DNA from 3 places in the Rossellomorea sp. ABR4_004 genome. Region 1 is predicted to be linked to each of the others. Evidence: riboswitches for the same ligand, from Rfam matches in the RefSeq annotation. Region 1 holds a riboswitch; each other region holds the start of a gene.

What was found. Region 1 has a riboswitch for lysine ahead of ACXAF2_RS05530 (aspartate kinase). Riboswitches for the same ligand answer to the same signal wherever they lie in the genome.
Region 2: linked by a shared signal. The riboswitch ahead of lysA (diaminopimelate decarboxylase) and the one ahead of ACXAF2_RS05530 (aspartate kinase) in region 1 are both predicted to bind lysine.
Region 3: linked by a shared signal. The riboswitch ahead of ACXAF2_RS08120 (Na+/H+ antiporter NhaC family protein) and the one ahead of ACXAF2_RS05530 (aspartate kinase) in region 1 are both predicted to bind lysine.

The regions. Positions count from the first base shown of each region.
Region 1 is NZ_JBSWVM010000001.1:1,013,023-1,024,195, reverse strand. It holds gene ACXAF2_RS05540 (hypothetical protein) at 1-304, shown strand, start outside; gene uvrC (excinuclease ABC subunit UvrC) at 301-2,070, shown strand; lysine riboswitch at 2,440-2,618, shown strand; gene ACXAF2_RS05530 (aspartate kinase) at 2,812-4,050, shown strand; gene ACXAF2_RS05525 (YslB family protein) at 4,148-4,585, opposite strand; gene ACXAF2_RS05520 (succinate dehydrogenase cytochrome b558 subunit) at 4,937-5,545, shown strand; gene sdhA (succinate dehydrogenase flavoprotein subunit) at 5,618-7,381, shown strand; gene sdhB (succinate dehydrogenase iron-sulfur subunit) at 7,381-8,148, shown strand; gene ACXAF2_RS05505 (acyl-CoA thioesterase) at 8,287-8,757, shown strand; gene ACXAF2_RS05500 (helix-turn-helix domain-containing protein) at 8,903-9,127, shown strand; gene ACXAF2_RS05495 (MarR family winged helix-turn-helix transcriptional regulator) at 9,413-9,868, shown strand; gene racE (glutamate racemase) at 9,879-10,679, shown strand; gene ACXAF2_RS05485 (GerMN domain-containing protein) at 10,785-11,173, shown strand, end outside.
Region 2 is NZ_JBSWVM010000002.1:331,629-342,801, forward strand. It holds gene ACXAF2_RS14505 (S8 family peptidase) at 1-3,242, opposite strand, end outside; gene ACXAF2_RS14510 (GTP pyrophosphokinase) at 3,706-4,365, shown strand; gene lysA (diaminopimelate decarboxylase) at 4,635-5,921, opposite strand; lysine riboswitch at 6,037-6,213, opposite strand; gene ACXAF2_RS14520 (helix-turn-helix domain-containing protein) at 6,594-7,184, opposite strand; gene ACXAF2_RS14525 (DMT family transporter) at 7,277-8,236, shown strand; gene ACXAF2_RS14530 (2OG-Fe(II) oxygenase) at 8,272-8,922, opposite strand; gene ACXAF2_RS14535 (mannitol-1-phosphate 5-dehydrogenase) at 9,276-10,415, opposite strand; gene ACXAF2_RS14540 (BglG family transcription antiterminator) at 10,421-11,173, opposite strand, start outside.
Region 3 is NZ_JBSWVM010000001.1:1,531,845-1,543,017, forward strand. It holds gene ACXAF2_RS08100 (M23 family metallopeptidase) at 1-588, shown strand, start outside; gene ACXAF2_RS08105 (methionine/alanine import family NSS transporter small subunit) at 636-743, opposite strand; gene ACXAF2_RS08110 (sodium-dependent transporter) at 745-2,271, opposite strand; gene ACXAF2_RS08115 (hypothetical protein) at 2,517-2,735, opposite strand; gene ACXAF2_RS08120 (Na+/H+ antiporter NhaC family protein) at 2,856-4,421, opposite strand; lysine riboswitch at 4,537-4,718, opposite strand; gene yunB (sporulation protein YunB) at 4,798-5,562, opposite strand; gene ACXAF2_RS08130 (HD-GYP domain-containing protein) at 5,622-6,734, opposite strand; gene ACXAF2_RS08135 (YunC family protein) at 6,928-7,230, opposite strand; gene ACXAF2_RS08140 (bifunctional metallophosphatase/5'-nucleotidase) at 7,287-8,639, opposite strand; gene ACXAF2_RS08145 (sulfite exporter TauE/SafE family protein) at 8,667-9,491, opposite strand; gene ACXAF2_RS08150 (DUF72 domain-containing protein) at 9,513-10,355, opposite strand; gene sufB (Fe-S cluster assembly protein SufB) at 10,508-11,173, opposite strand, start outside.

The DNA of each region.
Region 1 (11,173 bases):
AAATGAGGAAAGTCCGATTATGGTATACACATGGGAAGAAACAAGAGTATACTCCTATCTGGATGCACCTTACTCACATAAGCGAGTGTTAACCTATTCTCAATTCCTTCAAGACATTCAGCATATGGATAAAGAAATCTATCTGACCGGATCTGTGGTTAATGGATTCAAACAACAGGGTATTGAAAACCTTGATGAAAAAATAGAAAAAGTCCAAGTATCCCAATCACAGGAGCTATTCGATCCTGTTTATTCAACCATCACCGTCTATAAATGGACAGATAAGAAGGGAGAGAGTCGATGAACCCTACCATTACGAATAAATTAGCTCTATTACCGGATCAACCCGGTTGTTATTTAATGAAAGACAGACAAGGTACGATTATTTATGTGGGGAAAGCGAAAGTATTGAAGAATCGTGTGCGCTCTTATTTCACCGGTTCTCATGATGCAAAGACTCAACGGTTGGTAGGTGAAATTGAGGACTTCGAGTACATCATGACCTCATCGGATCTGGAAGCCCTGGTGCTTGAAATGAACCTGATCAAAAAATATGATCCTAAATACAATGTCATGCTAAAGGATGATAAAAGCTACCCGTTTATCAAGTTAACAAACGAGAGACATCCAAGACTTATTACGACCCGCAAAGTCCAAAGGGGTAAAGGGCGTTACTTTGGTCCGTATCCCAACGCAGGAGCCGCTAATGAAACAAAAAAGCTTCTGGATCGGCTGTATCCGTTACGAAAATGCACGACCCTTCCCGATCGTGCATGTCTTTACTATCATATGGGTCAATGTCTGGCTCCTTGTATCAAAGAAGTTAGTAAAGACACTTATAGAGAAATGACTGACGAAATTTCCAGGTTCCTGAATGGCGGATATAAAGATATCAAGAATCAATTAACGATGAAAATGAATGAAGCAGCAGAGAATCTGGAATTTGAGAGAGCGAAGGAATTCCGCGATCAAATCCTACACATTGAAGCGACAATGGAAAAGCAAAAGATGACCATGACCGATTTCACTGATCGGGATGTGTTCGGATATTCCGTTGACAAAGGCTGGATGTGTGTACAGGTATTCTTTGTGCGTCAAGGCAAGCTCATTGAACGAGATGTATCACTCTTTCCACTCTATAATGAACCCGAGGACGAATTTCTGACTTTCTTAGGTCAATTTTATTCGAAATCCAATCACTTTAAGCCAAAGGAACTTTTCTTGCCTGAGGAGATTGATGAAGAATTGGCGGCTAAGCTGATCGAGGTGAAAATCACCAAGCCTCAACGAGGAAAGAAGAAAGAGTTGGTCAAGCTTGCCGAAAAGAATGCCAAACAGGCACTTGAAGAAAAGTTCGCCTTGATTGAAAGAGATGAAGAACGGACGATTAAAGCGATCGAACGTCTCGGAGAGCATATGGGCATTTATACTCCTTTCCGGATTGAAGCATTTGATAACTCAAATATTCAGGGTTCGGATCCTGTGTCTGCGATGATCGTTTTCCTGGACGGGAAACCTGCGAAGAAAGAGTATCGAAAGTATAAGATTAAGACCGTCAAGGGGCCAGATGATTATGACTCCATGCGGGAGGTCGTACGCAGACGGTATTCGAGAGTATTAAAAGATGGACTTCCTTTACCCGATCTCATTATCATCGATGGGGGAAAAGGGCAGATTGAAGCGGCGAGGGATGTCATTGAGAATGAATTGGGGTTGGATATCCCACTTGGCGGCCTTGCGAAAGACGATAAGCACCAGACATCGGAACTGCTATATGGGAATCCATTGCAAATCGTTCCTCTTGAAAAGAGAAGCCAGGAATTCTACTTACTTCAGCGGATCCAGGATGAAGTCCACCGATTCGCCATCACGTTCCACAGACAGCTCAGAGGAAAAAGCGCATTCCAGTCCACCCTCGATGACATTGACGGCATAGGACCAAAGCGGAAAAAGCAGCTTCTCAAGCACTTTGGTTCCATGAAGAAGATGAAAGAAGCAACGGTGGAAGAGTTTATAGAGATAGGGATTCCGGAAGCCGTGGCTAAGGTATTGGCTGAGAAATTGAAGTAGGTAATTGTAGAAACAAGGAAGTATGTGCTTTCTTTTGATTGAGTTCATATTTAAAAGAGTGTTGTTTTTATAATGGTTTCTAAGTAACTTGTTGACTATGATAGTTGATTGTAGCGGAAGGTGCTCGACTCCTGCGGGAATAGCGTGAAAGTTGAGACCCCGCAGGGCGAAGCCCGAGGAGGCTCAACTCACGCCCCGCGGAAAGCGAGCACCTGTAGCGGAACTCAACCACTACTCGCTCCTACTAAATATCAAAAAGGTTTTCGATGTGAATCAAAAATAAAATGAATTTTATTTTGAATTGTGCATTGAATCACAATTTTTTGTGTGCTATAATTAACGAAAATTTATAACATTATCACTTTTTAAAGTGGTGATAGAGGTGCGAACTTCAAAAGTACAGGTAAAGAGGAGTATGAGCTCTGCTGAGATGCCTGGAAAGGGGAGAGTCGCCGAAGTGGTTTTGGTCTCATGCTGATTCCGCTGGTTCTACGTTTAAGAAATGTAGGATTGTCAAGATGATTCAATCTTGGAGAGCTATCTCACAATGCCCATGAACCTATTTAGTATGTTCTGCTGTATGTTCATAAAGCAATGAGATATTATTCTCATTGCTTTTTTTATTATCCAGCGCAGGTGTTGAACCTGTTCCATGAACGTTTAGGATGATTTGTGATTGTACTCTTCACCATCAAAGAATGAGTCTTAATCAAGCACTCGAGTGAGAAAGAGGGAGAAGCAGTGAGTATTATTGTTCAAAAATTCGGTGGGACTTCAGTAGGGTCTGTGGAAAGAATTCAAAATGTTGCGTCAAGAATCGCAGAAGAAAAAGAAAGAGGAAATGATGTTGTGGTCGTGGTATCCGCGATGGGGAAAACGACGGATACACTCGTTGGATTGGCGAGGGAAATTACATCGCAACCAAGTAAGAGAGAAATGGATATGCTTCTCTCTACTGGAGAGCAAGTGACCATTTCGCTCCTCACGATGGCCCTGATTCAATCCGGACATGATGCCATCTCATTCACAGGCTGGCAGGCCGGGATCGAGACGGAATCCGTTCACAGCAATGCGAGGATCACCAATATTCATACTGAAAAGATGGTGAGTCACCTTCAATCGGGAAGAGTGGTGATCGTAGCGGGATTCCAAGGCATGACGGAATCGGGGGAAATTACAACACTCGGTCGTGGCGGATCGGATACAACCGCCGTTGCGATCGCGGCTGCTCTGAAAGCAGAGCGCTGTGATATTTATACAGATGTAGACGGGGTATACACAACGGACCCGCGTTATATTAAAGGAGCAAGGAAATTACCGTCCATTTCATATGATGAAATGTTGGAACTCGCTAATTTAGGGGCTGGAGTCCTGCATCCACGGGCAGTGGAATTTGCCAAGAATTATCAAATTCCTTTAGAAGTCAGATCCAGTATTGAAAAAATTGAAGGAACGTATATTGAGGAGGAAGCAAGCATGGAACAAAACCTGATCGTGAGGGGCGTAGCATTTGAAGGTGAAATCATCCGTGTAACTGTATTTGGACTAGGAAACGCATTAACGGGACTATCTTCAGTGTTTACCACCTTAGCCAAAAATCACCTGAATGTAGATATTATCATTCAAAGCCAAACCGATCAGAATACGACCAATTTATCATTCTCTATTAAAGAACAAGACCTGGATGAAACCCTTGCTGTTCTGGAACGAAACAAAGAGCAATTAGGCTTTACCCATGTTGAGCATGAAAGTGAGCTTGCAAAAGTCTCGATCGTTGGCTCCGGTATGATCTCAAATCCAGGGGTGGCAGCGGAAATGTTCGAAGTGTTAGCTCAAAACGACATTGTGGTGAAAATGGTCAGTACGTCTGAAATCAAAGTATCTGCTGTCGTAGACGAGGAAAATATGCAAAAAGCAGCAGGCGTCCTACATACTGCATTTAACCTGGACGCGGTGAAAATGGAAGAAATCACGTTATAATACTAATGGAGCAGTAAGCGGAACAAGTGAAAAAGGGTTGCCCCGTCATGGGCAACCCTTTATTAGAGTATGAGTATGAAAAGGATGTGGATAAGGATTATTCTACTTTGTCTTTCTCGTCCCATCTTACAATCACTTTCACTGAATGACTCCGTTTATGTAGTTCGTCGGCAGCCTCTGCCACACATTTCTTTTGTAACTGTACTTGTTCGGCTAGAAAGCCCGTTTCCAGTTTGAATGTTACATCCGACTTTAAAGCAAGGCGTCGTTCTAACACCGGACCGCTTATTTCAAAGGTCATCTCATTCTTTTTTTGTTCCAGCAGTGTAAGGGTTCCCCAGCCGGCTTCAGCGAAAAACGATATCAGTTCCTCTGATGACTGAAGGGGGAATTTCCGAGAGAGCTGTTTTCCACCCCAGTATAGTATATCGGGTGTATGCTTTCCTAAAATTTCTGGAATCAATATGTCGCGTAACATTTCATATCCGAAGATTGGAACGGACGGTTGATGTACTTCTTCTTTTTTCTGTTCCAAGTAAATCCCCTCTTTCTATAAAACTATTATATACATGAAAAGGGGATTTATCATCCCATACCTTGAAAAATGACCTTGGGATATTTTGGTGATATAATTTTTATTTGATATTTATTTGAATTTTCGAACATTTAACGTGGCAATACCTCATCTTTTCTGTTATCAATAAATTGAAAATATTTTTGCGGTATTGTCGAAATTATGTATACGTTTTCTTGACGCTTCCACTCCTTGGGAGTAAAATGGACATGTCACATTATTGTTACAATATAAAATATGTATCGTCGTCTAATCATTCTTAAAAATTCATTAGAAAACGAATTCATATTTTATCATTAAGGGGGGTAAATCATGGCTGGAAATCGAGAATTTAATTATCGCAGGCTTCATTCATTGCTAGGTGTTATTCCAGTTGGATTATTTTTAACACAACATTTAGTCGTGAACCATTTTGCCACTGGCGGGGAAGAATCATTTAACCAGGCGGCACACTTCATGGAAAGTTTACCTTTCCGTTATATCCTTGAAATTTTTATCATCTTCCTTCCATTGTATTTCCATGCAATCTACGGAATTTACATTGCGTTCACTTCTAAGAACAATGCAAGTAAGTTTGGTTATTTCCGTAACTGGATGTTTTTACTTCAACGTGTATCTGGAGTAATCACATTCATTTTTGTTACTTGGCATGTATGGGAAACAAGGGTAGCAGCAGCATTTGGGGCTGAAGTGAACTTTCAAATGATGGAAAACATCTTATCGAATCCATTTATGCTAGGATTTTATGTGCTGGGTGTCCTTTCCACGATCTTCCACTTTGCGAATGGTTTATGGTCATTCTGCGTGAGCTGGGGAATTACAGTTTCACCTCGTTCTCAATTAATTGCTACATATGTTACGATCGGAATCTTTGTAGCGTTATCGGTTGTCGGTATGCGTGCAATTTTCGCCTTCGTATAAGAAGAAATAGATACGAGTCTAATAGATTAAATAAGTGCTCTCGAAGTATGGTAGGAAAAGGAGTGAGTCACGATGAGTAAAGGCAAAATCATCGTTGTCGGTGGCGGTTTAGCCGGCCTGATGGCCACAATTAAAGCAGCAGAAAAAGGAACGCAAGTAGATTTATTCTCTCTGGTACCCGTTAAGCGTTCTCACTCTGTATGTGCACAAGGTGGTATTAACGGAGCCGTTAATACCAAGGGAGAAGGAGACTCTCCTTGGGAACATTTTGATGATACAGTGTATGGTGGGGATTTCTTAGCGAATCAACCGCCTGTTAAAGCAATGACTGAAGCAGCACCTGGAATTATTCATTTACTCGATCGTATGGGCGTAATGTTTAATCGTACACCGGAAGGCTTACTGGACTTCCGTCGTTTCGGTGGAACACAGCATCATAGAACAGCTTTCGCTGGTGCTACGACTGGTCAACAATTATTGTATGCCTTGGACGAGCAGGTTCGTCGTCATGAAGTAGCTGGGCTAGTGAATAAGTTCGAAGGTTGGGAATTCCTTGGAGTCGTGGTGGATGACGAAGGAGTGGCAAGAGGAATCGTTGCTCAAAACCTTCAAACGATGGAAATTAAATCATTCGCAGCTGATGCCGTGATCATGGCAACTGGAGGCCCTGGAATTATCTTCGGTAAATCCACGAACTCTGTCATTAATACAGGTTCAGCCGCATCGATCGTCTATCAACAAGGTGCTTATTATGCAAATGGTGAGTTCATTCAAATTCACCCGACAGCCATTCCTGGGGACGATAAGCTTCGCCTCATGAGTGAATCGGCCCGTGGTGAAGGTGGACGAGTCTGGACATATAAAGATGGAAAGCCTTGGTACTTCCTTGAAGAGAAGTATCCTGCATATGGAAACCTTGTACCACGTGATATCGCCACACGTGAAATCTTTGATGTGTGCGTAAACCAGAAGCTAGGTATTAACGGTGAAAACATGGTTTACCTGGACCTTTCTCATAAAGATTCGAAAGAGCTCGACATTAAGCTTGGCGGGATCATCGAAATCTATGAGAAGTTCATGGGTGATGACCCACGTAAAGTACCAATGAAAATTTTCCCTGCGGTTCACTATTCAATGGGTGGACTATGGGTGGATTATGATCAAATGACCAATATCCCTGGTTTATTCGCTGCCGGTGAGTGTGATTATTCTCAGCACGGAGGTAACCGCTTAGGAGCGAATTCATTACTATCCGCTATATATGGTGGTATGGTTGCAGGTCCTAATGCTATTAAATATATTGCAGGGCTTGAGAAAACGGTTGAATCCGTACCTTCTTCTTTATTCGACCGCTATGTAAAACAGGAAGAAGAAAAATGGAACAACATCATGTCCATGAATGGTACTGAGAATGCCTATGTCATTCATAAAGAACTTGGTGAGTGGATGACGGATAACGTGACCGTTGTACGTCATAACGATAAGCTGAAACAGACAGATGAAAAAATCCAGGAATTAATGGAACGTTACCAAAACATCAATATCAATGACACGGCTAAATGGAGCAATCAGGGGGCAACATTCACACGTCAATTGTGGAACATGCTGCAACTTGCCCGTGTTATTACAATCGGTGCTTTAAATCGTAACGAGAGCCGAGGAGCTCACTATAAACCTGACTTCCCTGAACGTAATGATGAAGAATTCCTGAAAACAACAATGGCTAAATTCAATGCTGCAACGAATTCACCTGAATTCCATTACGAGGAAGTAGATACTTCACTGATTGCACCACGGAAGCGTGACTATTCTAAGAAAAAAGGGGGAAATAAATGATGAGTGAAAACAAAAGAGTCCGTTTTATCATTACTCGTCAAGATGGCCCGGAAACAGCCCCTTTCCAAGAAGAGTTCGAGCTTGATTACCGTCCGAATATGAACGTTATTTCTGCACTGATGGAAATCCGTCGTAATCCGGTCAATGCAAAAGGGGAACATACTACTCCGATTAACTGGGATATGAACTGTTTGGAAGAAGTATGTGGAGCTTGTTCAATGGTGATCAACGGGAAACCAAGACAGTCTTGTACCGCTTTAGTTGATCAATTGGAACAACCGATCCGCTTGGAGCCTATGCGTACTTTCCCTGTTGTTCGTGACCTGCAGGTAGACCGCAGCCGCATGTTCGACAGCCTAAAGAAAGTAAAAGCATGGATTCCGATTGATGGAACATACGATCTTGGTCCGGGACCTCGTATGCCTGAGAAGAAACGACAGTGGGCATATGAATTATCGAAGTGTATGACTTGCGGTGTTTGTTTGGAAGCATGTCCTAACGTAAATAGTAAGTCTGATTTCATCGGTCCTGCCCCGTTATCTCAAGTCCGCTTGTTCAATGCCCATCCAACGGGTGCCATGAATCAGGATGAGCGTCTGGAGTCGATCATGGGTGACGGAGGCCTTGCAAACTGCGGGAACTCTCAAAACTGTGTTCAATCATGTCCTAAGGGGATTCCTCTAACGACTTCGATTGCAGCACTGAACAGAGAGACAACTTTCCAAATGTTTAAAAACTTCTTCGGAAGCGACCATATGGTTGATTAACAGGTAAACAAAAAACACTTTCCTTTGGGAAAGTGTTTTTTTGCTTTTGAGGTTTCTTATTTTTCAGAAAAAGCTTATAATAATGAATGATCATTCATTTACATATTCTATATTCATTTCCCAAAAGGAGGAGCCAATTTGAAGCATTTTACATACATTGAAGATATAGTAACATGGCAAAAAGAATTTTCGTTTTCAATCCATATAAAAGTTCGGTTTTCCGAGACTGATATGTTTGGACATATGAACAATACAATTCCATTCACTTATTTCGAAGAAGCTAGAATCGAATTTTTTAAACACAAAGGGTTTATGCAAAACTGGGTAAAACCTGAACACGATACGATTCCTGTCGTTGCGGATTTACAATGTGATTTTGTCAAACAAGTATTCTTCGACGAACAGCTCAAGGTGTGTGTAAAGGCGAATAGTGTGGGGAAATCTTCAGTGGATTTACACTATATGGGTCTGAATGAAAAAGAAGAGGTTTGCTTTACAGGTAGAGGAACCATGGTCCAAATATCAAAACAGACCGGAAAAGGTGTCCCTTGGACGGAAGAAATGAAGGCAAAGCTTGATTGCAAAAGGGCGGTTTCCAGCTCATCGTAGTGTGTTATAAAAACCGTTGCCTATTTTTCATTTAACTTTCTCCTCTATGTCACTCTAAACCCTCCCTTCACATATGATATTCTGACGACCAACAATACCCATCCCCGCGGTTTAAAGCTGGCGAAGGCAAGGAGGGTTACCATAATTGAAGGACAATGATTTTACACACAAACCGTTGCTCACCAAAAGAGAAAAAGAAGTATTCGAACTGTTAGTTCAAGACAAAACAACTAAAGAAATAGCTAGTGATCTATTTATTAGCGAGAAAACAGTTCGAAATCATATTTCCAACGCCATGCAAAAGCTTGGAGTGAAGGGGCGATCTCAAGCTGTTGTAGAGCTTCTTCGCATGGGGGAACTCAAGCTTTAAATGTAAGGGACTGATTCTAATGCCAAACAATTAACGGGTCTTCCGCGGATACCTATTAATGTTTGAATGAGAGTCAGTCTCTTTTAGTTCCGGACCATTTGCGAACTTGTCTTGAATTTTCATCCGAAAAAGGCGAAAATGCTAGTAGGGGAAGTCTAGGCTGAAAGAATGGCCGCTTTTGTCCCATAATATAATAGAAGCTAAAACAGGAAGGTCTTATGTGATCGATTCCGGTTTACAATAAGGAGTACAAGTCCAGTTTCTGATTTTAAAAGGAGAGTAATCATGACGAATTCTAAAGAAATCATTGGAGAACTACAAGTTGTTGCAGATATAGAAAAAGACCTGCGCTACATATCATCAATCATTAAACAAAAAGGAAGGGAAATATTAAGTCAATACACCATCACTCCGCCCCAGTTCATCGCGCTGCAGTGGCTATTTGAATATGGTGACATGACCATTGGTGATCTCTCGAATAAAATGTACCTTGCCTGCAGCACCACAACCGATCTCGTTGATAGAATGGAGAAAAATCAGTTGGTGGAACGTGTGAAGGATGAAAATGATCGCAGGGTCGTCCGAATTCATATGCTAAAAGAGGGCGAAAGAATTATTGAAGAAGTCATCAATAAAAGGCAAAATTATTTACAGAGTGTCCTGACGGATTTCTCCGAACAAGAAGTGTTACTATTGAAAGGTAATTTGGCAAAGCTTCATCAAGAAATGAAAACAGAATGAGGGAATAAACGTGATTCAACCAATTGGCATCATTGATTCTGGGGTAGGTGGGCTTACCGTTGCCAGAGAAGTGATGCGTCAGCTACCGAAAGAGACCATCTACTATCTTGGTGACACAGCCCGTTGTCCCTATGGACCCAGAACAGCTCAAGAAGTGAAAGCATTCACATGGGAAATGACCCAATATCTAATGCAATATGATATGAAAATGCTGATCATCGCATGTAATACCGCCACTGCGGTTGTGCTGGATGAAATTCAGACCCATTTGGACATCCCGGTCATAGGCGTCATTCACCCTGGGGCCAGAGCGGCAATCAAGCATACTCATAATAAGAGAATCGGTGTCCTTGGAACAGTGGGGACGATTAATAGCGGTGCCTATGTAGAAGCGCTCCACTCCCTGCACGGCAGCTTGGATGTCACGTCACTGGCCTGTCCGAAATTTGTCCCTTTAGTAGAGAGTGGGGAATACAATAGCTCCATGGCGGACGAAATTGTAGAAGAGACTCTCCGCCCTATTAAAAATACGGATATCGATACGTTGATTCTGGGGTGCACCCACTACCCGCTATTGCAACCTAAGATCAAAGCCTACTTGGGTCGGGAGATCAGTGTAATAAGCTCCGGAGATGAAACGGCACGGGAAGTAAGTACAATTCTTGATTATTACAATCTCCTATACAGGGGAGTACAAAAGCCTGAACACCGCTTTTTCAACACAGGGTCTTCGGCCATCTTTTCACGCATTGCCTCCGATTGGCTGACAGTTGGAGAAGTGAAAGCTGAAACCATTCGATTACAGGATTAGTATCTTGTGATCGGGTGGTTCTTTTATTTTCAAAAAGTTTCGGTCTATTTTAAAGAGCGGGCTCGTATATATATTAGTACAAACTGTCTTTTAGGAGGTTTCCCAATGGCAAAAAAAGCAAAGGTGTCTATTGCTGTAACGGTTTTAGCTTCTTCTGTATATCTTTCAGGTTGTGGGTTACTTAGTTTCGGTGATGATAAAGAGAAAATCGATCCTCCTCAAGACCTATCCTACTTAAAAGAAGGGGAGAAAGTGGATACGGCTAAAGGAGAAGACGCAGAAAAAGAGGTGAGCAAGGAAGAAGCTAATGCAGAAACGGTCATGACAGAGCTTTATTTGATCGACAAAAATGGATATGTTGTCTCACAATCACTGCCGCTCCCAGGTGAAGAAAGTGTGGCTAAACAAGCCCTTGAGTATCTGGTCGTAAATGGACCGGTTCAAAATGTGCTGCCGAATGGTTTTAGAGCCGTTCTTCCGGCAGATACGCAAGT
Region 2 (11,173 bases), on a different contig from region 1:
TTGCTTTCTTTCAGGAGCGTGTCCCCTTTGTATAATTGTGAGGTCTGGTTTTGAACAGATAAATTATAATCCGTACCACCAGTGTTCCCTTTACCTGCGTCAGCCCATGCAGGGACATTGATTTGGAGAGAATCCCCTTGTCTTCTAGGACCCCAGTAGCCTTGTCCAAGACTTGGTCGGACGACCGGTGAGAACCAGTTTTCTGTAATTTTTTGTCCTTTTGTATACGTAACGAGTGGTTGACGGATCTCCCACGTTGCATCAAGTACGTTTGCCTGGTGATACCAGCCTGTACCTTCTACAGCCGATACATATTCAGTACGGGCACTCGGCATTGAAAGCCTTTGAAGGAAACCTACCGCACCCATTGTATGTGGACGAAGGTCATAACGGAATTCTCCCCCATCGGTTTCTACATGTGAATTGTAGCGGGTATCGATTTTCGCTAAATCCTTGCCCTTTGGTGCATAAGTTAAGTCCTTAGGGATGGATCCTTCATGGACATCCATTAGGTCATACACGAATGGAGAATCTGTGTTTCCTTCCACCTTTAACTTTATATTCCCTGAACGGACCGCTTTTACAAGCTTATCCCCTTCTTTTTTACTGATGGCGGCAACAGCCAGTGGATTGTCCGTATATTCCGGAGTTCCTGCATATACGCTGAATTCTTTATCTTCGTTGTTCACAACAATCAGCAACTTTGCACCTGCAGCTGCAGCATTGGTCGCCTGCTGTGACACACTCAACTCTGCATTTCGATCGACTACGACAGCTTTTCCTTTCGCTTTCAGGCGATCAAAGTCAGTTGAGCTTCCTTTTCCAGCATAGACGGTGGACAGATTATATTTTCCATCCAATAAGGTGCTTCCTGCCAATGGGATATCATCCAATTCTTTTCCTTTAAAATCGATCGTCAGTAGTGGCTTTGTCAGGCGCCAGCGTGTCAGTTGCTCAAAATAGCCACTTTTCACTTCCTTGGTCGGTACGGCATATAGTTTATCGATCCACACCGGCATTAAGTATAAACTTGTCATTGGCATCTCACCAATGGTTTGGTGATACTCCATACGACGATAGTTCGCTTCTGCTTTCTTCGGTACCTCAACTTTGATTTCCTTCGCTTTTCGTGCATCAAGCTCGACGGTTTTAGGACCGTTCAGCTTCACTTCCGGATTTCCAACAAGGGCTACTCCGGCGTGATCCGTATCTACATCGACATCCATGAGTGACATAGCGGAATAAGTGCCTGGCGGCAGTCGAAGCTCGAGTGTTCCATCTACTCCAAATACTTCAGGCTGCATCTTTTCACTGAACAGCACGACATAAGCCTGTCCTTTCGATCCGTCACGATCGGTTGCATTCAATGTAAGAGGATATCTCTCCTCTTCCTTGACCATTGCCATCGTGGTGCGTACAAGTTCTGTTCCATCCTTTTTGGCTGTCAGGAATCCTTGGTAACGGGAGCCAGTTTCACCATGCGTTGAATCGAGTGTAACGTTTACGTCCACCGTTCCCCCTGCTGGAACCGTAACGGTTTGATCAGAGACTGTCAGCATACCGCTTGGTGCCTCTTCTCCCTCCGCATTTGCAAAAGTCGATTCGAGTTCAAGAGTGATCTCTTCCTCGCTATCATTTGTATAGGTCACTACCTTTTCTACTGGAGCTGCTTGATCATGAGGCCACTTAAAGAATCCGAATGAGACCGAACCTGTTGCCCTAACCTGTGAATCCAGGGCAGCAGCTACGTCCACCCGTCCTGTTCCTACATGATAAGGCTGGTAACCATCAAGCTTCTTTGTCGTATTCATCAGAGCTTGTTTTAATGTCTTTCCATCCCATTCAGGGTATTTTTCTGCTAATATGGCAGCTGCACCGGCAACATGTGGAGTCGCCATTGATGTACCATTTAAACTTTTGTAATCTCCGGTCCCACTGGAGTATTGAGAACGTGCCGCCACGATTCCCACACCTGGAGCTGAAAGATCCGGTTTAAGTCCCATATCCCCATAGCGCGGACCTTTGGAAGAGAAATACGCCAGTTCATCCTCTTTATCCACTGCTCCAACCGTCAAGGCTGAATCTGCTGTACCTGGTGAACCGATTGTACCTTCCCCGCCTCTGTTACCCGCAGCAATGACAAATAAGGTTCCATTCTCATCTGTCAATCGATTCACTGCTTCTGCCATTGGATCTGTTCCATCACTCGGCATATCGCTTCCAAGGCTCATATTGACGATTTTCGCATTTTCTGAAGCCCATTCCATTCCGTCGATAATCCAGGAATCCTGCCCAAATCCTTGATCACTTAAAACTTTCCCTACCAGTAAGCGGGCATCAGGTGCGACACCTTTATGTTTACCATCACCTGCACCTGTCCCAAGAACGGTAGAGGCAACATGGGTTCCGTGACCATTGACGTCCTTCACTTCTTCACCAGGTACGAAGCTTACAGCATCATCTATCTGCCCTGCTATATCCGGATGCTCCGAGTCGATTCCTGTATCAAGTACGGCAACCTTGACTCCCTCTCCTGTAAAACCTTGTTCCCAAGCGGAATCCGCTTCAATTTGCGGTACACTTTGATCAAGGGCTGCTTCTACACGGCCATCCAGCCAGATTTTATCTACGCCGTATTCAAATTGGGGTGTTTTTTCCGAATCTTTCTTTTCGCTTTGAACAGTGACGTCTTTCCAGAACGATTCTGCCTGCTTCTTCTCTGCAGAAAGGGCCGCTCCATTAATGCTTTCCAAGTCTCTCACTTTCTTCGATCCTTTTGGGGCGGGAGCTGCTGAGAAAGTCTTAGACTTGGTTTCTTTGTATTCTACGATGACAGGTACAGACGCTTGATTCTTGTCATCATACCTATACTCGATCAATTTTGTAATATTGAATAAGTCTTCATCCATTTTTCCAGCGGCCATAAAAGGCATGGCAGAGTTCGGGAATACGAAAGTTTCGTCTTTGATGGTCATGACCCGGACACCTTCGCCATTCTTATCAGCAGGCTCCACATTAATGATTTGTTTGCCATTTTGGAGGGTCGACACCTTTACCACATCACCAGTGATGAGGGTGATGGTATGTTCCCCTTTGATGGCTTCATTCTTATCAACATTAGACTCCTCGAGTTCCTTCCCATTGGAAGAGATACCGAGTGCATCCACCTGGAACATCGACCCTGAAATCATCGTCGCAGCAATTGAACCAACAAGAAGTGGTTTCACGTTAAGCTTTTTCATGAACATTCTCCTATTCTATTCATTTCGTCAGTTGATTGATTCTTATGAGTAGATTCTTGCTGAGGGAAAAATAAAGAAGGTATGTAGTCCTAAAAATATTTAAGTAGACTACCAGAGTTAAGATTCGTCAGTGTTCACCTCCTTATTTACAGAGTCTTATGCTAATACGGGGATGCAAGCTTGTTTCTCTAGGAGTCATTTTGTATGTCTGTGGTTAATTAAATTGTAAGTCTCAGCACAGCCATTTCTCAATTGGGGTTATTTTTCGGGAGTAGAGAACTAGTCTCCATGTGAACACTGGATTCTATTCAACTTATTTATGAAAATAGATACATATTTGTCACGTTTTCATACTAGATGTCGAGGGGTCAAATTGGGTATACTGGTACCATTACACTCTAAGGGAGCAGACAACGTGAATGAGATTAACCTGAAAGAACTGAGAACGAACCTGAATCGCTTCATGCTTTCCTATAAATTCGCCCTTGAAGAGGTCCGGACAAAGATCAATATCTTAAGGGAAGAATTCCAGGTCATCCATGAATACAATCCGATCGAACACATTTCGACCCGACTTAAGTCCCCCGAAAGTATCCTGAAGAAGATGTCCAAGAAGGACATGAAACCTTCCTTTGATCAGATGAAAGAACAAATCCGGGATATTGCAGGCGTACGCATCACCTGCTCGTTCATCGAGGATATCTATAAGGTGTCGGACTTGATTCAATCCCAGCATGACATCACGGTGGTAGAAGTGAAGGACTATATCAAGAATCCGAAGCCCAATGGGTATCAAAGCCTTCACCTCATCGTGCAGATTCCTATTTTTCTGACAGATCGCGTGGAAGTCGTGTATGTGGAGATCCAGATCCGCACAATCGCCATGGATTTCTGGGCAAGCCTCGAGCATAAAATTTACTACAAATATAACAAGCAGATCCCCGCCCATATCCAGGATGGGTTAAAGGAAGCCGCTACACAGGCGGCTTTACTTGACCGCAAGATGGAACAGCTCAATCATGAAATCAATATTTTAAAAGAAGAGGATGGAGAGGATTCGAGTATGATGACGCCGAATGAGGTTCATCAACTTCTGATGCAGCTCTCAAAAGAGGAGGATTGACGATACAAAGAAGGCTGCATGCTTCAATAGCTTCTGTGTGATTCGAACCTGGATCTTCTGACCGGGACAGAGGACCTATCCTTGTATCCCGCGAGGTAAGTTCATCCATTACTTATAAAACTTTTGGAAGAGAATATATGAATAGCAATCAAAAGAAGGCTGTGTCTTATTAGACGCAGCCTTCTCTTGATATACAGATGTTGTTAAGTTATGGACTTTCAGGGCAGGAACTAGTACCCATACCATTGCAGAAAGGGAGAACTACCCCTTTATCGATCATTGCGAACTAAATCTGCATACGATTCACGTTCGATCACGACCCGTGATTCCCCATCATGTACAAACACAACGGCCGGGCGGGGGATCCGGTTATAATTACTCGCCATCGAATACCCGTAGGCTCCTGTACTGAAGACAGCAAGTATATCACCGTAATTCGTCGGAGGAAGCATCAGATCCCAGATCAGCATATCACCGGATTCGCAGCATTTCCCTGCGATGCTCACAAGCTCAGTGCACTCCTCTTGTGGGCGGTTGGCCAGGACCGCATGGTATTTTGCCTGATACAAAGCCGGACGGATATTATCTGTCATCCCTCCGTCAATCGCGACATACGTACGCACATCAGGAATGATTTTCTTTGATCCCACTTTGTACAGCGTCGTCCCCGCTTCTGCCACCATGCTTCGGCCCGGCTCCACCCATACTTCAGGGAGCGGATATTCATTCTTTTCAAAATAGGTCTTCACACTATCGGTAATAGATTTCACATAAGTTGGTATCGGCAGGGGCTGGTCTTCTTCTGTGTACCGGACACCGAATCCTCCGCCAATATTCAGCACCGGCATCGTCACATCAAACTCGATTCGGATTTTTTGCAGGAAATCAGCCAGTACTTGAATCGCCTGATCAAACCCTTCCCGTTCAAAAATCTGGGATCCGATATGGGAATGGAGACCAAGCATTGAGAAGTATGGCTTGCGGATAGCCAGTTGAATCGCCGTACTTGCCTGCCCGTTAGATATGCTGAATCCGAATTTCGAATCCTCCTGTCCCGTCGTGATGTACTCATGTGTGTGTGCTTCCACACCTGGCGTGACCCTGATCAGGATCTGAACCTTTTGCTCACGCTCCTTGGCCAGGTCATGCAGCAGTTCAAGCTCCAGAAAACTATCGACGACAAAGCAGCCGATTTCAGCCTCAAGTGCCATGAGGAGCTCTTCTTCCGACTTATTGTTCCCATGAAAATGAATACGCTCCGCTGGAAATCCTGCCTCAAGGGCCGTATACAATTCCCCTCCAGACACAACATCCAGGGAAAGCTCCTCCTGCTCTGCCAGGCGTACCATCTCTTTACATAGGAACGCTTTACTCGCATATGCCACCTGGAACTGCAATCCGCTCTCTTTGAAAGCATTCCGGAAAAGTTGGGCATTTTCACGGATCATCCCTTCATCGTAGACCATTAAAGGCGTCCCATAGGTCTCCACCAACTCACCCGTGCTCATTCCCCCGATTTCAAGATCTCCACGAACATTCACATCAACTGTACTCATATCCTATACTCCTTTTGACTCTCTCTAAAAAAACACAAAAAAACCGCATGAAGCGATGCTCATACGGTTTATCATCAAAAGTTTTGGAAACATGATGAAGACTATGTATTAACATCTCTTCAATAGTGCTCCACAACTTCTTCATTGTGACAGTCCAGCATTTCTTCAATGCTGGCCCAACAAAAAATAGAATTGGCTATTTTCTGCTTCGGCGATCTGCCTTTCCCTTCTTTTCTCAGAATCCATTATTCTCAAAGAAGGTACTCATCATACTCGCGCCTCTATTATCAGAGAGTGATTTATTATTTTATTGGAATTACTATATCATTCTCTTGAAATAGTTGTCAATTGGTTTTTCGGTTAAGTTTGTGAAAAGAGGGAGGTGTGCATTGTAGAGTGTTTTTCCATTTATTTCAAAAATTCGCATAACCTTTGGAGATCGACGCAATAATCTTCGAATCGAAGCAATTATACTTAATAATGACGCAATCACCTCGAAAAATGACGCAATCATGTCCGATTTCGACGCAATTAAGTAAATCGGATGTAGTCAACATGCAAGAAGTCTGAATAAAAAAAGGTACCAAAGCCAAAAAAGAACGAATTAACCATTTTCAACATCCATCGTTAGGCTATTTACAAAAAAAAGAAGCTTATCCTCATCGATAAGCTTCAATCTGTCCGTCCCGTGTATATCATCACAAAATGCAGGACTGCTTCCGTTGATTCCATATTGATGTAGCTGTGACCTTTATCACCATGGAACTTGATCGAGTCATACTGACCTAGCTCGAATTCGTCATCCTGCACCTTCACCCGCACTCTTCCTTCCATGACGGTGACAAATTCAATCACCCCGGGCTGGTGGGCATCGGCACTGTACTCACTGTCAGGTTTCAGGAAGGCCCTGTGGGTTTCCAATGAGCCATAGCCAGAGGAAGTAAACATCGGTTCCAAGGTCAAGGACTCATTGGCACTGATCACTTTGCTCCCTTCATTTCTCCGGGAAATCTGGACTTCCTGTTTTTCCACGAGGAGAGCGGATATCGGGATAGCTAAACCATTCGCTATTTTCCAGATGATCGTCAAAGACGGATTCGCCTCTCCCCTTTCAATCTTGCCCAAAGTCAATGTACTGACATCGGTCAATGCGGCGAGCTCCTGCAGATTGAGCCCGCGCTCATGTCGTATACGTCTCAGTGTCATCCCGACGTGTTGTGCCAATTTTTCCGGATCCTGCCAAGTCAAACCGTCATTGTTCATATTCCTACCTCTTTCTATAGACAACATATGTAAGTATATTATAATATATATAAAATAAACTATAGTATATGAATCAGAAAGGAGTGTTCATCATCAAAGAGCTTGCTCTCGGTGTCATTTCATCTATGTTCTTTGCCGTCACCTTTATTCTGAACCGTTCAATGGAGCTAGCGGGTGGAAGCTGGATGTGGAGTTCATCCTTGCGATTCCTGTTCATGCTCCCTTTCCTATTCCTTATTGTAGGTTTAAGGAAGAATGTAAATCAAGTATGGATTGAAATAAGGAAGCGACCATTTGAGTGGCTGACATGGAGTTTTGTCGGGTTTGTGCTCTTTTATGGCCCTATCACCTATGCGGCTGCGTACGGACCGGGCTGGCTCGTGGCGGGCACGTGGCAGTTTACCATCGTCGCGGGCATCTTGCTTGCTCCCCTGTTTTATACTTCGGGACCGGTGAAGCGCAGGCAATCCATTCAAAAAAGAGCACTGGCAATCTCCTCTATCATTTTAGTGGGAGTCCTTTTCATCCAGCAGGAAAATGCCGGTGGATTGTCACCTTCAGAAATGGTGGTAGGTGTCTTACCTGTAATCATCGCAGCCTTTGCTTATCCACTTGGGAACCGGAAGATGATGGAGGTGTGCGGCGGAAAGCTTGATACCTTCCAACGTGTACTGGGGATGACGATTGCAAGCACTCCCTTCTGGGTCATCCTTTCGTGCTATGCGTATTTCAAGGTGGGGGCACCCAGCACGTCGCAAATGACACAATCTTTTATTGTCGCCATCTGCTCAGGAGTGATTGCGACATCCCTTTTCTTCATTGCGACAAATCAGTCCCGCCATCATCCTGGCAAGCTTGCGGCGGTGGAAGCGACCCAATCCACTCAGATCCTGTTTGTCATCATGGGAGAAGCGGCGATCCTGTCCGTTCCATTCCCATCAGGATCCGCCCTGATCGGCATCCTTCTGATCATCACGGGCATGATCACCCACACGCTGAACGTGAAAAAAATGAACTCCCGAATCATCAAACCCATTAAATCAGCAAGCTAAAAAAAGAGGGGCATCGGGGATGCTCCTCTTTTCCTTTATTTAAATATCTTTCTTCTCATCCACTGAGTCGCAGCCCATTTGTCTCCGATGACAACGGGTGCCCCGCCATGAAGGGTCAAGTCGTTCAGCTCCTGATTATCATAGAAATATTCGAAGTAGACCGCCATCCCCTTTTGCGGAGAAACAGAGAAATTCAATTTCGGAAAGTACGTTTCTCCGCCTTCCTCTACGTCATTCAAGTACATGACAAGGGTGCTGATTCTCGGATTCTTCACCGGCCGCGATGACGCCGAGAAGAAATCGAAGTGTGCCTTGTATTCCTGACCCGGTTTATAGTTAAGGATTTGAAGACCTTCCCCGTGCTCCACAGGTATATTCATAATTTGAGAGACTCTCTTTTCCACTCTAGTCACAACGTCATGTTCGCCTTCTTGAAGGAATACGCTGCTGCTCGTTCTAAGTTCATCGACAGTACGGGTATTCCCTATCTTCGAACGCTGCACACGATCCTTTGAAAGCTGGATGAGTTCATCACATTCTTCATGACTCAACACATTGCCAAGAACGACGATCAGTGGCTCCTCCATTTTCGCGATAATCTGAATATCCCGGTCTTCTGTCTTGATCTTATTTCCTGTATGGTGAAAAATCGTTTGTTCCTTTACAGCTATTTCATTAGTATCCATTGTCAACTTTCATCAACCTCTTATCGTATTTTTAACATTCTGAATTTTTATGTTAGTGGAAGCATTCTTATATTCTTCCAATCTGGAAAAACGATCGCAACAATAGGCATAACTGTAGATTGTATTTGGCTGTTTCCTCCTGCATGTGTATTTTCATATATTTTACACCCGGTATGAGGGGAAATCTATCTTTTTTTTGATAAAAAATAAGGGAGATGATGGGAGTGAGGTTGATTGAAGGATTGGCGTGGTTGCGGGGGCGTCACAGAAAAGACACGGATCGATTATATGCGCATTTATGCGTCAAACTCAGAAAAAAGACTGCCGAATCGATTTCGACAGCCCCATACATTTTATTTCTTCAACCCTTCATACTGCACCAATACTTCCTTCGTAATCTCACTATCTTCATCCAGTCCGCTCACTTCTTTCAACACATGAGCCGGACCGTGCTCTTTGATCATATCTTGAATTTCCATCGCTTGTTCATCCTCGGGATTGTCAAACAATAGCGCTGCGGCAATCGCCTTGGCTAGATAAGAATAAGGGAGCCCCGCTTTTTGAGCTTCTGTTGTAGGACGGATCAAACGGTCATCAGGACCAAGCTTGCGGATCGGTGCGCGTCCCACACGGGTCACATCATCATTCAGATAGGCATTTTTGAAGCGCTCTATGTTCTTTTCAATATAAGCAAGATGCTCGCTTTCATCAAGTCCGTATTGTTTTACTAGATAAGCACCGGTTTCTTTCAATGTCTCCTTGACCTGATCGGCAATGGCATCATCGGCCAATGTTTGATCAATCGTTGATTTTCCTTTCAGGTAACCAAGGTAAGCAATGACTGCATGCCCTGTATTAACCGTGAACAGTTTACGCTCGATGAATGGTGCGAGGTCGTCTACAATCGTCATTCCTTCGACCGGTGGAATTGTTTCCGTAGTTTCGACAACCCACTCATAATATGGTTCAACGAGAACATCCAATGAGCCTTGATCCTGCATCGGCACAATGCGGTCGACGGCTGAATTGAAGAAATAGACTTTGCCTTCAAGCTTTGCTACCGTTACTTCATCAAGATTTTCTAAAATATGTTTTTTCAAAATATCCGTAGCACCGATCTGATTTTCACACGCGATCACATATAACGGCTCATCTGTAGACGCCATACGCTTAGCAATGCCTTTTGCAATCAGGGGTGCGATTCTCGGAAGGATATTCGGCCCGATCGCCGTCGTCAGGTAGGTGGACTGGCCGATCGTGTCGATCACTTCCCCTTCTTGATGAAGGTTATTGAGTCCGGACACATTCTCGATCGTTTCCGTTTCCATCGTTTCCGTTGCAAGCTTCACCTGGTAGCGACCTTCTTCATTCAGCTTGTTGATCACCTGCTCGGCGATGTCCACAAAGGTCACGTGGTAACCTGATTGGGAAAACAATGCTCCGATAAACCCTCTGCCTATGTTTCCTGCTCCAAAATGTACGGTTTGTTTCAACGTCATCATTCCTTTATCAAATTAGTTTGTAAGTAGTCCAGAAATATATCTTCTAATTTCTTCAGGATGATCGCTTCGTTCGTGGACGAATAAATCATCATGCTTATCTGATCTTCGATTAAGCTTGTACTGATCAGGCTGAGGATTTCCTGTTCCCGCCTGCTCAACTCTTCAGGGGCAAGCATGAGGAGGAGACTTTTCATCTCCATTTCCACGCCGTCCATTCCCTTGATCATGCACGGTTCATCCAGATGGGCTACCTGGAAGATCAGCTTCTTCACGTTATGGTCCCGGCAATGGAAGAGACCCATATTCGTTTTTGGGATCCCGAGTCCTCCTTTTTTCTCCCTTTCCATCAGCTGATGCACGACTACATGCGGCTGATGAAGAAGTTCGTCCCGTTCCGCTTGTTCCACCATTTCATTCAGGATACTGAGATGACTTCCCGCCGACTGCTTCCGGTACACCCGGAAATTGGAGAGTATGGCTTCCATGCTGGAATGGACATCCTTAATTTCTTTAAGGAGCATCCTGACTTCCGTTTTCTCGCCTGATCGCGGCGCTGCCTTCAAGTATTTCTTTCTGGTCAGCTTTTCTACGTTTTTCTGCAGATAGCTTTGGATGAAGCCGATGTCCTTTTCGCTCAATAACGGGCTTACCAAAATATACTCCACTTCCGTAAAGGGAAGCCTGACCGTGGAAATGACGATATCATAGTCATCAAGGTTCGCCGTCTGAAAATCCTTGATCGACAGGAT
Region 3 (11,173 bases), 520 kb from region 1:
TACGGAATCGACCGGGATAATTTCAAGCTCGCTCTGTGGGACTACTACAAACGGGATAAAACGGTCAGTATCATTATGGGAAATGCAAAAATCTATAAACAATACGGGACCATCCATTTAAACCAGAAAGCCTTCCCCCTTCCCCTCAGATTCAATTACAGTTACCGGAACACTTGGGGTGACGCCCGTGGTTGGGGAGGAAGACGGATTCATGAAGGGACGGACCTTTTTGCTGATTATGGTGTACCTGTAAGAGCAACATCGTATGGAATCATCGAGATGAAAGGATGGAACCGATATGGAGGCTGGCGTATCGGCATACGTGACATTAATAATACCTATCATTATTTTGCCCACCTTAGTGGTTTCTCTAAAGATCTTCATGTAGGTCAAGTGGTGGAACCGGGGATGGTTATTGGCGGTGTCGGTAGCTCTGGATACGGACCCCCAGGGACATCAGGGAAATTCCCTCCCCATCTGCACTACGGAATGTACAAGGATAATGGTTTAACGGAATGGTCCTTTGACCCATACCCTCACTTACGAATGTGGGAACGTCAAGACAGAATCAAAAGCAAAAAACATTAAAAAAGCAGACAATGGTTAACCCATCGTCTGCTTCATCTTTTGACTCTTTACACTTGTTTTTTGGATTTGGAAACAGCATTCATGATACTAGCTGCTAATCCACCCCAAATGATGACCATCCCTACAACCATCATTGCAATTGCGCTACCAGTCATGTTAGCTTACCTCCTTATAGCTTTCAGCTTCTGTTTTGGCATGCCAGCGTTTGAATGAGAAGGCAACACCTGCAAGAATTGCAAATCCTGCTACAAACCATCCACTGTAAAGGATAAAGGCATCTGAGTAACCTCCATAGTTTCCGGTTTCAGTTTCAAATTCTCTTAATAAATTCATTTTGAATAATCCGAACATCATCCAACCAAGAACGATTGGTGTGATGACTCCTAAACATACTTTCCACCATGCACCAAGCTGAATATCAGAGATTCCATTAGCGTGAGATTGGAATGTACCTAACTTACGCAGGAACCAGGCAATTACTAATACTTCAACTAGTCCGGCGAATGCTACACCAAACTGGTTGATAAAGTAATCTGCCGCATCCAGGAAGAGCAATCCACCCTGAGTGGCAAATAAGATTGAAATGATAGCAGAAAGACCTCCACCGAATAGAACGGCTTTCGTACGGGAAATTCCGAACTTTTCAGAAACCCCTGCTACATACGTTTCCGTAATCGAGATGAGTGATGACAGCCCCGCTAAAACCAGGGAAGCAAAGAACAGGAATCCGAATAAACCGTTAAGAGCCGGGAATTCGTTAATGATTTGCGGGAATACCACAAACGCCAGTCCAACTCCGCCACTTACTACTTCCTGCACACCTACACCTTGAGATTGAGCCATGAAACCTAAAGCAGCAAATACCCCAATACCTGCAAGCAATTCGAACCCTGAGTTACTGAAGCCAGTGATGAACGCATTGTTCGTAATATCCGATTTCTTCGGAAGGTAACTGGAATACGTAATCATAATCGCAAATGCAATGGATAAACTGAAGAAAATTTGTCCGTATGCCGCTACCCAAACACCAGGGTCAGCTATTTTGCTGAAATCCGGTTTGAAGAATGCATCTAAACCATCCAATGCTCCAGGTAACGTTAAAGCGCGAACAACAATGATTAAGAATAAAATAACTAGTGCCGGAATAAAGATTTTATTCGCTACTTCGATTCCCTTCTTTACACCTTTGAAAAGAATTCCTAACGTAATCACCCATACCAATACAAGTGGAATGAATACTCCAGGAACGATACTGCCCGTCTGACCAGGATCAACCGTAAGCTTCAAATAGTCGTTGAATAAGAATGACTCTGTATCCTTCCCCCAACCTAAATTGAAAGAAAATACACTGTATGACATCGCCCATGCGATGATGACGGCATAATAGGTAGAAATAACAAATGCAATTAATACTTGCCACCAGCCAAGCCACTCTGATTTCCTATTAAGACGGAAATAAGATAGTGGTGCCGATCCACGGTACTTATGACCTAACGTAAATTCAAGCACTAATAATGGAATTCCCGCTGTAAGAAGAGCGAATAAATAAGGAATAAAGAATGCTCCTCCACCATTTTCATACGCTACTGCCGGAAAACGCCAAATGTTTCCCAAACCGATTGCTGACCCGACAGCAGCAAGAATAAATCCTGCTCGTGTTCCAAACTGGGCACGTTTCTCCATGTTGGTTCCCCCCTAGTTCTTTCCAACTACCAATTTAAGGTATTTGAAATTTTTATATTTTCAGATTATTTATAATCTAAAGTCAGTATAGCTAGTTCCACGGCAATTGTCAAAGCTATTTTGAAGCTTTTACAGAGATTTTTTAAAAATGGGACAGGTACTATTTCACTATAAGAATTTTGTCGAAACATGATGGATTAATGATCGGAAAGGTTGAGGTGGGTTTTGGGATACCGTCACGGGTTTTAATGAATATCCAAGATTACATAATAAAAAGAGGCTGGGAAAAAACTAAAAATCACGAAATAAAGACGAACAATAGAAGTGTTAGTTGTTAATACCGCTAATGATTTCCGTGCAAGACTACGCTTTCCGCGGGTAGCCCGTGAGCCTCCTCGGCAAGCCTGCGGGGTCTCACATAAGCTACTTTTCCCGCAGGAGTCTTCGTCTTGCACTCCAATCAACCGCTGGAGACTGCTAAAATCAAATGGACCAAATATAAATAAACCCGGACCACTCTGCCTCTAAGAAGCGGATTGGTTCGGGTTTACTTAGACTAAAACACTTTTGTCCCAGCCTCTTTATTATTGTTCTGAAACAGCCGGTTTTGCTTTTTCACCAAACAGAAAAGCGAATGCGATGATTAAGATGATCACAACACCAAGACCGAATAATGTGCTTCCAGTGAATCCTAATACAAGATATCCAATTGAAGCAGCAACCGCCCCGATTAAGGCGTATGGAAGCTGTGTAAGAACGTGATCGATATGATTGCTTCCTGCTCCTGTAGAGGAAAGGATGGTTGTATCCGAGATTGGAGAACAGTGATCTCCCAATACGGATCCGGCTAATACAGCTGCCATAGCAGGAAGTAAGATACTTACATCTGTCGCTGCAGCAATTTCCCCGGCGATCGGAAGTAAGATTCCGAAAGATCCCCATGAAGTTCCCGTCGAGAATGCCATGATTCCGGCAACTAAGAACAAAATGACTGGAAGTGCCTGCATCGGTAAGCTTGATTGTTCAACCAGACCCGCAAGATACGTACCTGTTTGCAATTGATCGATCAATGTGACGATCGTCCAGGCGAAGATAAGGATGTAAACGGCAGGTAACATGGATTTGATCCCTTCCACTACTGCTACTCCAACTGCTTTACCTTCGATTCCTTTCAAGCTGACTTGACGGATGAAGAAGATCAGCGCAACAAGGAGACCGAATAACCCACCATATAATAATGATTTCGTTACATCTGTATTTTCAAAAATCGGCAGGATGTCAAATGATCCAACGGCTTGATATCCTGTCCAGAGCATCATTCCAATTGTACCGATAACAAGTGCTACGATCGGCCAGACAAGATCACCAACTGATCCTTTTGAGCTGACAGGCAGATCATTTTTCAATTCGCCTGGAATCTCTTTTTCAGGATCATAAAGGGCTCCCGTTTCAAGGGCTCTTACTTCATGCTCTTTCATCTTTCCAAAGTCCAAGCCTTTAGCAGCAACCATGATGACAAGCAGAACAGCTGCCCAGACATAAAGATTCATTGGAATCATTTGAACGAAGGCTGAAAATGCAGTGTACTCTGTGATACTGTGTGCAGCCAGAATCGAACCGATAATACCGATGATGTACGCTCCCCAACTTGAGATTGGTGAAACGACACAAATCGGTGCCGATGTCGAGTCGATGATATAGGCTAGTTTGGCACGTGAAATTTTGTGACGATCTGTAATGGGTCTGGAAACCTGCCCAACAGCAAGAGCGTTAAAATAGTCATCAATAAAAATTATGATACCTAAAACGGCTGCAAGGAGCTGTGCACCTTTTCTCGTTTTCACGCGTTTCATCGCCCATTCACCGAATGCGCGGCTACCGCCGGAAATATTCACAAATGCAGTGATGACACCAAGAATAAGCAAGAAGAAGATAATATAGACATTCCAGGTGTTGAGCGCTCCATCTGCGACGAAGATGCCTTTAAAGGCGTCCCACATAAAACTGAATGTTTTCGTTATTGAGAAATCTGCTAACAGAAAGGCAGACGCAACGATTCCTACTCCAAGTGAAAGTAGAACCCGTCTCGTGAGTATAACCATAAGAATGGCTAAAAGGGGTGGTAATAATGAGTAAATCGTGTTTTCCATAGTGTCCTCCTCCTATTTGATAGGGGGGAACCATCGTAGCATGACAGAGGATAATAAAAAAAGGCAACGATAGAGAAGCTATCATTACCTTAATAAGTAATTTAAGTGCTCCATCACGATCTGTAGCTCCCCATTATAGAGATTCCCTATAATGACAGTGTTATCCTTCTTCAAGATAACCCCAGCAAATACACATTCGACATGTATATTTACTTCGGCAAAAGTTCCCTTTCATCTGTTCTCTCAGTTGTCATCCTCAAACAGCTTACTCTTGAACCCTGCGCCTCTACCCCATCGGACTGATGATGTGGTGTGTTATAAAATTTTCTTTATTAATATAACAAACTATCATTCTTTTGACAACTTTTTTTCCTGACTAATTTGTGGGAATTTCAATAGAAGGACTGGATTCACCACCACCATTGTTATAAAACTGAGGTACATCCAGGTGAACGGTACCCATGGCAACCAAAATATCCTGCTTGATGGTTTCGGTTTTCGTTGCAAATGGAATGATGATCTGGACATTGACTTCAAGCTCGACAAACACTTTTACAACGGCATTATTAATCCCGAATTGCTCTACCGTAGTTTTAATATCAGAACGGACATCTCCGATCGAGTGAAAGCGAATCGGCACTTTTGGACCAAGGTTTCCGAGTAACACGTTGTTGGTCGCTTGCCCAAGAGGGACAGAGTATGTGATGCCCTTCGCTGCTTTTGACTTTCCTTCATCGATTTCCACTTCGGTAATAAATTCAAGGTTTTCTAAATTTCCTTCCTCTGCTTCTTGTAGATTTTGCTGAACTAAGTTGGTGATTTCAGCCTGAACCCGGTTGATGGTCTGAGTATTATATTTAAATGAAACAATATCGCCTTCTGTATTCTTCACTTCTTCCGTTATATCCGAAATATCAAGAACATCTGCAATTTTTTTGTTTATTGCTTTATTGATAACCAACGTACCGATCCTGCTGGTTTGAGTTTCAGCATAAGCAAGCAGTGTCGGTTTCAAACCTTTGTTAATGATCCACAATCCGAATCCAGTTGAAATCATAAAGAATAGAATCGTGATGATCATCACATATCGAAAAGGCAGCGGCCCTCCTCTTCGGGGTTTGTATGTTTTAAACTTTGACAAAAAAATCCCCCCTTACAAGCTATTTGTATGCAAAGTAAGAGGGGTTTAACGCAAGAAAATTATTTAATTTTAAGAGATTGTGGTTCATAATCCGGATCAAATCCGGTAATTACCTTATCCAATTCCGTACTTAAATCCATGGGATAAGGAGTTTGTATTTCCTGTCCATCTTCTTCTATGATCCGGATCACCGGTCGATCCGTTACACCTTTATTTTGATCGGTCACAATTCCTTTTCGGCCATCATTCAGCTCGACAACCATCCCATTTGGATAAATGGCAACAGAAGACCTGAAGGCTTCAATCACATTTGTATCAAACAAAGTACCGCTTCCTGCATATAATACCTCCAGCGCTTGATGTGGAAGCATGGCTTTCCGATATACACGATTTGACGTCATGGCGTCGAATACATCGGCCACCGCAATGATTTTTGCAAAGGGGTGGATATCCTCACCTTTGATTCCTCGTGGATAACCGGATCCATCAAGCCGCTCATGGTGCTGGTATGCGCAGTGTGCAATGATCAGGGACACAGAATGAAGCTGTCGCAAAATCTCAAAACCGTGTTCTGAATGCTTCTTGATTTCACAAAATTCGTCTTCTGTCAGCTTTCCTGGCTTCAGAAGAATTTCCTCCGGCACAAGCATCTTACCGATATCATGCAAAATTGCTCCCACGCCTAACTGCTCGAGCTGTTTAGTGGACAGTTTAAGTTCCAGACCTATGGATAACGTATACAAAGTCACATTAAATGAATGATGAAAAATATAGGAGTCATATGTGAAAACATCCGTCAAAATGGTTAGGAGATCATGATTCGCCTTTACTTCAGACAAGACTACATCAATCACCTGCTTCAATTGCTTGGCACTATCTTCAATCATAAGCACACCTGGTGGCGCTTTCGATACGCTTAGTTGATTAAAGGCCATCTCAATATTATTTACAGCTTGCTGTCTCACCTTACTCGAAACAGTTCCCTTTACATGGATTCCCTTCGAAAGGGAGTCTTCAATATAGACATACTGAATACTAAGCTCCTGCAACCTGAAAATCATGCGTTCTGTAATCGGAACGTTATCATGAATTAAAGCTTGACCTCTCATATTATATACGGTTGTAGCTAGAACCATGCCCGGTTTCAAAGCCCTAGTTGATATAAGCCTCATAGAATTCTCCTATGTAATTCTTTCATTTTTCGACAAAATTTCCTAGTATCTCCATTATAAAGGATAAAAACGTACTTGCAAGGTGTATTTCCTGATATATTGTTAATTATTCATGAAAGAATATAAAGAAAATGGTACTATCCATCCAACAAAAAACCAGCGCTCTAAAAAAAGCAACTGGTCCAATTTATCCTTATATCATTTTCAACAATGCATCCCGGCCGATCATGCCAGGTGTAATGCCGCGATTTTCTGCCTCATAGGTGATGGATTCAAGAGGTGCGTCCAGAAGCTGATCGATTGTTTTTACACCGACGGCTCTGCCTGCAATGATTCCTCTGTCTTTCAACTTCTCATTTAGTAACGCTACGTCAAGTGCTCCACACATTATATAACCCATATCACTCGTTACAACGAGGAGATTGGTTTTGGGCAGTTCAACAGAAATCGCTAAAAAGGTATGTCCCTGAATGGTAATCGGAGATACATTCATCATGTGCCATCGCTCCTTTCCCTCATATGTATGATACGAGGAAGGAAACGGTGATACATTTACTGCTTTAATTTCCACTGAAGGACATCCCGTAAAAACTCAGGCATAAAGTATTTTTTCTCCAGTCTTTGAAGATCTGGAAAGAAGTGTCCAAACGTGAACATATCTGGTAAGGCAAGCTTGTATATCTTCTGTGGATCAATCGGCTTTTGACCAATTAAGATTTCATGGCCATTGATTTGAATATTCGTATATACAAACCGGCCCATCACCTTGCCTCTGAATCCTAACCCCTTTACTTGAAGATGCGGCCATTCCTCATTAAATGTCTGTTTAATGATTTCCTTCAGCTCTGCCCCCTTCACCTCGATGAGACATGGATTGATGGGATGAGGCAGGATCCGATGCAGATCCTGTTTCGTCACTGCCCCATCTTCCAGTCCTTCAATGAGCAAGCCTGAATTGAGAAAGGCACAATCAGCCTCGCACCATTCAGCAAGACCATCGCATAACAGATCCGGAAGTGGAGAAGGATGAAACCAATCCACTGCCAGGGGTTCGGCGAGCTCGGTTACTTTCTCCCCTAATAAAGCCTCCCCCTCCTGATACCACTCGAGATTTTCCTGCTCTTCCTTTTCGACAACGGGAAGTTCCTGCTGTTCATAAAGCTGTGCTTTTTTACCGACTATCTTTTTTTGGGCTGTGTCAACCTCTATCATCATATGACCAACATAATGACCATACTTTCCTGCTGCGCCAAGCATCGTTCCCTTAATTTCTTTTCCTTGATGCAACACATGATGGGTATGAGCTCCAAGGATAACGTCAATTTCGGGAAATTGCGCTGCAATCAACTCATCATCCCGAATCCCCAGGTGAGATAGAAGAATCACCATATCCACACGAGGGTGAAGCTCTTGAACCAATTTCTCAAGTTCATCCAGCGGCGAGGTAATATTCCAGCCGAGGGCTTTATAAAAAGGTTTAAAATAAGCTGTCAATCCGATGACGCCAATTTTCATGCCACTATTCGTTTGAAAAATATGATATTTTTTGACCCAGCTTGGAAGCTGCGATGCCTGGTCTAATAGATTGCCTACAATCACGTGAAAATCTGCATTTTCATACAGGCTGTTTAAACCTTCATAATCCAGTGTAATTCCTTCATTGTTCCCAATGGTTACTGCATCAAAGCCGACTTCATTTAGAAAACCGATGTTTCCTTTTCCTAAAGTCGCTTCACTTAATGGATGCCAGCGGTCTACATGATCTCCAATATCAAATAGATAAACAGGCTCCCCTTCATCCAGATGCCATTGTTTTCTTTTCTTCAAAAATTCCCGAATCCTTGACCAATTCTCAAAATGACTGTGAAGGTCGTTTGTATGATAAATATGAATGGTTTCTTTCACTATATTCTCACTCCTATTGGAGGTATGTTATCCTGTAATACCTTGGTAAATCAAACGAATTCCAATTAAAATTAATATAATCCGTAAAACGCTCACTAATACTTTTGATTCAAGCTTCATATTCAAATAGGCCCCAAACTTTGCCCCTATCCAGGCGCCAGGAATGAGTGCAAGTGCATATAACCACTTTACATTTCCAAACATGACATGCGTCCCTGAACTGACCAATGCCGATAAAAAAATCATGAACATCGATGTGGCGACGGCTACATGAGGTGGGAAAAGAAAAATCAAGATCATGGCAGGTACCATTAATGATCCACCGCCGATGCCAAATAAACCAGATGTAAATCCAACTACAAAGGCAATAGCCGCACCTAATACAGGAGGATACCCATATCGAAAAGTGTTTCCCCCAGGATCGGTAAATTCCCGTTGAAAAGATGCATCCTTGAATTTCTCAATAGGCTTTAACTTGTTTCTTATCATGAGCACAATGGCAATCAGAATCATAAATATACCGAAATATAAATTAAAGCTTTCCATGTTCAATCCCTTGTTTACCCAAGCTCCAAGTATTGATCCAGGTCCACTTCCGGCAAAGAAGATCAGGCCGCTTTTATAATCAACGGTCTTATGCTTTAAATAAGCCAGGGTGGATGATAACCCTGTGAAAATCATAATGACCAACGATGTTCCTACAGCTGTCTGAGGATTCATTCCCTCAATCAAGCTTGTATATGTACCGAAATAGATCAGGGCAGGAACAATGATGACTCCTCCGCCCAGCCCTACGAGGGATCCTATCGCTCCTGCTAAAAGTCCGATTGATAGAAGAACGATCCATTCCATCTGTCTTTCATCTCCTGTCAGCTAAAATAAATCCAGTTGCTTTGGTGCAAGCCCTCCATATTCAAGGTCCAATAATTCAATGAGCTCTTTCGCGTTGTCAGCGGCATCTCCACCAGAATTATTATTGAAAAGAATATATAGATCTTTAGAGTTTTTGTGCAACTGATGAATATGCGGAATCCATTCCTCCAGTTCAGCACGATTATAGCGATATAAATAACGAACCTCCCGCCAGTCTTCCCCATTCGGTTTATTCCAGCCGTAAAGATTCCTGCCGTGAAAACGAATGAGTGTGGCATCCTTATGAGTGGTTTCCAATACCCGTGGTACAGATCCTTCTCCTGCTTGAGGCTCATCGCAAATGCTATGGATCCACCCTTCCTTGTTCATAAACGTCAATGTCTTATCCCGGAATTCCGGTCTGAACCAGCTTTGATGGCGAAACTCCAACGATAGTGGAAATCCCTCTAGCTGTCCCTTGCAGTACCGGATATAGTCAACATGCTCCTTTTTACAATCGTACCAAGGGGGAAATTGAAGCAGAACCATCGCCAATTTTCCTGCATCCACGTACGGAACAAGGGATTCCTTAAAGGCATTGAACATCTCTTCTTTTGTTTCAAAAGGGATCTCTCCCCGCTGATGCCCCGTCATTCCCTGATAAGCCTTTACAATAAACTTAAAGTCCTGGGGTGTTTCCCTTACCCATTTTTCAGCATTACGAAGAGGCTGGACAGCATAGAAAGTTGTGTCCACCTCGACAATGGGAAAATGTGCACCGTATTCTTTTAATTTATCTCTCTGGGAAACATTTTCATAAAGGGTATCATGATCTCCCCAGCCTGTTACTCCTATGTATATCATCTTCATTCACCTGCTTTATTATGAACATGTCCATTTTATCATAAGGGAAATGTAAATTCTTATGTTTGGATTCATTGAGGAAGAATAGCGGTGATTTACTGAAAACAGAAAAAACTCCCTTGATGAAACATCAAGGGAGTTTGAATGATAGATTAACCGATTGAACCTTCCATTTCGAACTTGATCAGGCGGTTCATTTCGACTGCGTATTCCATTGGAAGTTCTTTCGTGAATGGCTCGATGAAGCCCATTACGATCATTTCTGTTGCTTCTTCCTCTGAAATACCACGGCTCATAAGATAGAATAATTGTTCTTCGGATACTTTTGATACCTTCGCTTCGTGTTCTAACGAGATGTTATCGTTAAGAATTTCGTTGTAAGGGATCGTATCGGAAGTGGATTGGTTATCCATGATCAGCGTATCACACTCAATGTTTGAACGTGCGCCTTCCGCTTTACGGCCAAAGTGTACAATTCCACGGTACGTTACTTTACCACCATGCTTGGAGATGGATTTAGAAACGATTGTAGAAGATGTATTCGGTGCCAGGTGAATCATTTTCGCTCCGGCATCCTGGTGCTGACCTTTACCTGCGAGTGCGATGGATAGTGTCATTCCACGTGCGCCTTCACCTTTAAGGATAACCGCAGGGTATTTCATCGTTAATTTAGAACCGATGTTTCCATCTACCCATTCCATCGTTGCGTTCGCTTCACATACAGCACGTTTCGTAACGAGGTTGAACACGTTGTTCGCCCAGTTTTGAATCGTTGTATAACGGCAGTACGCATCTTTCTTGATGATGATTTCAACGAC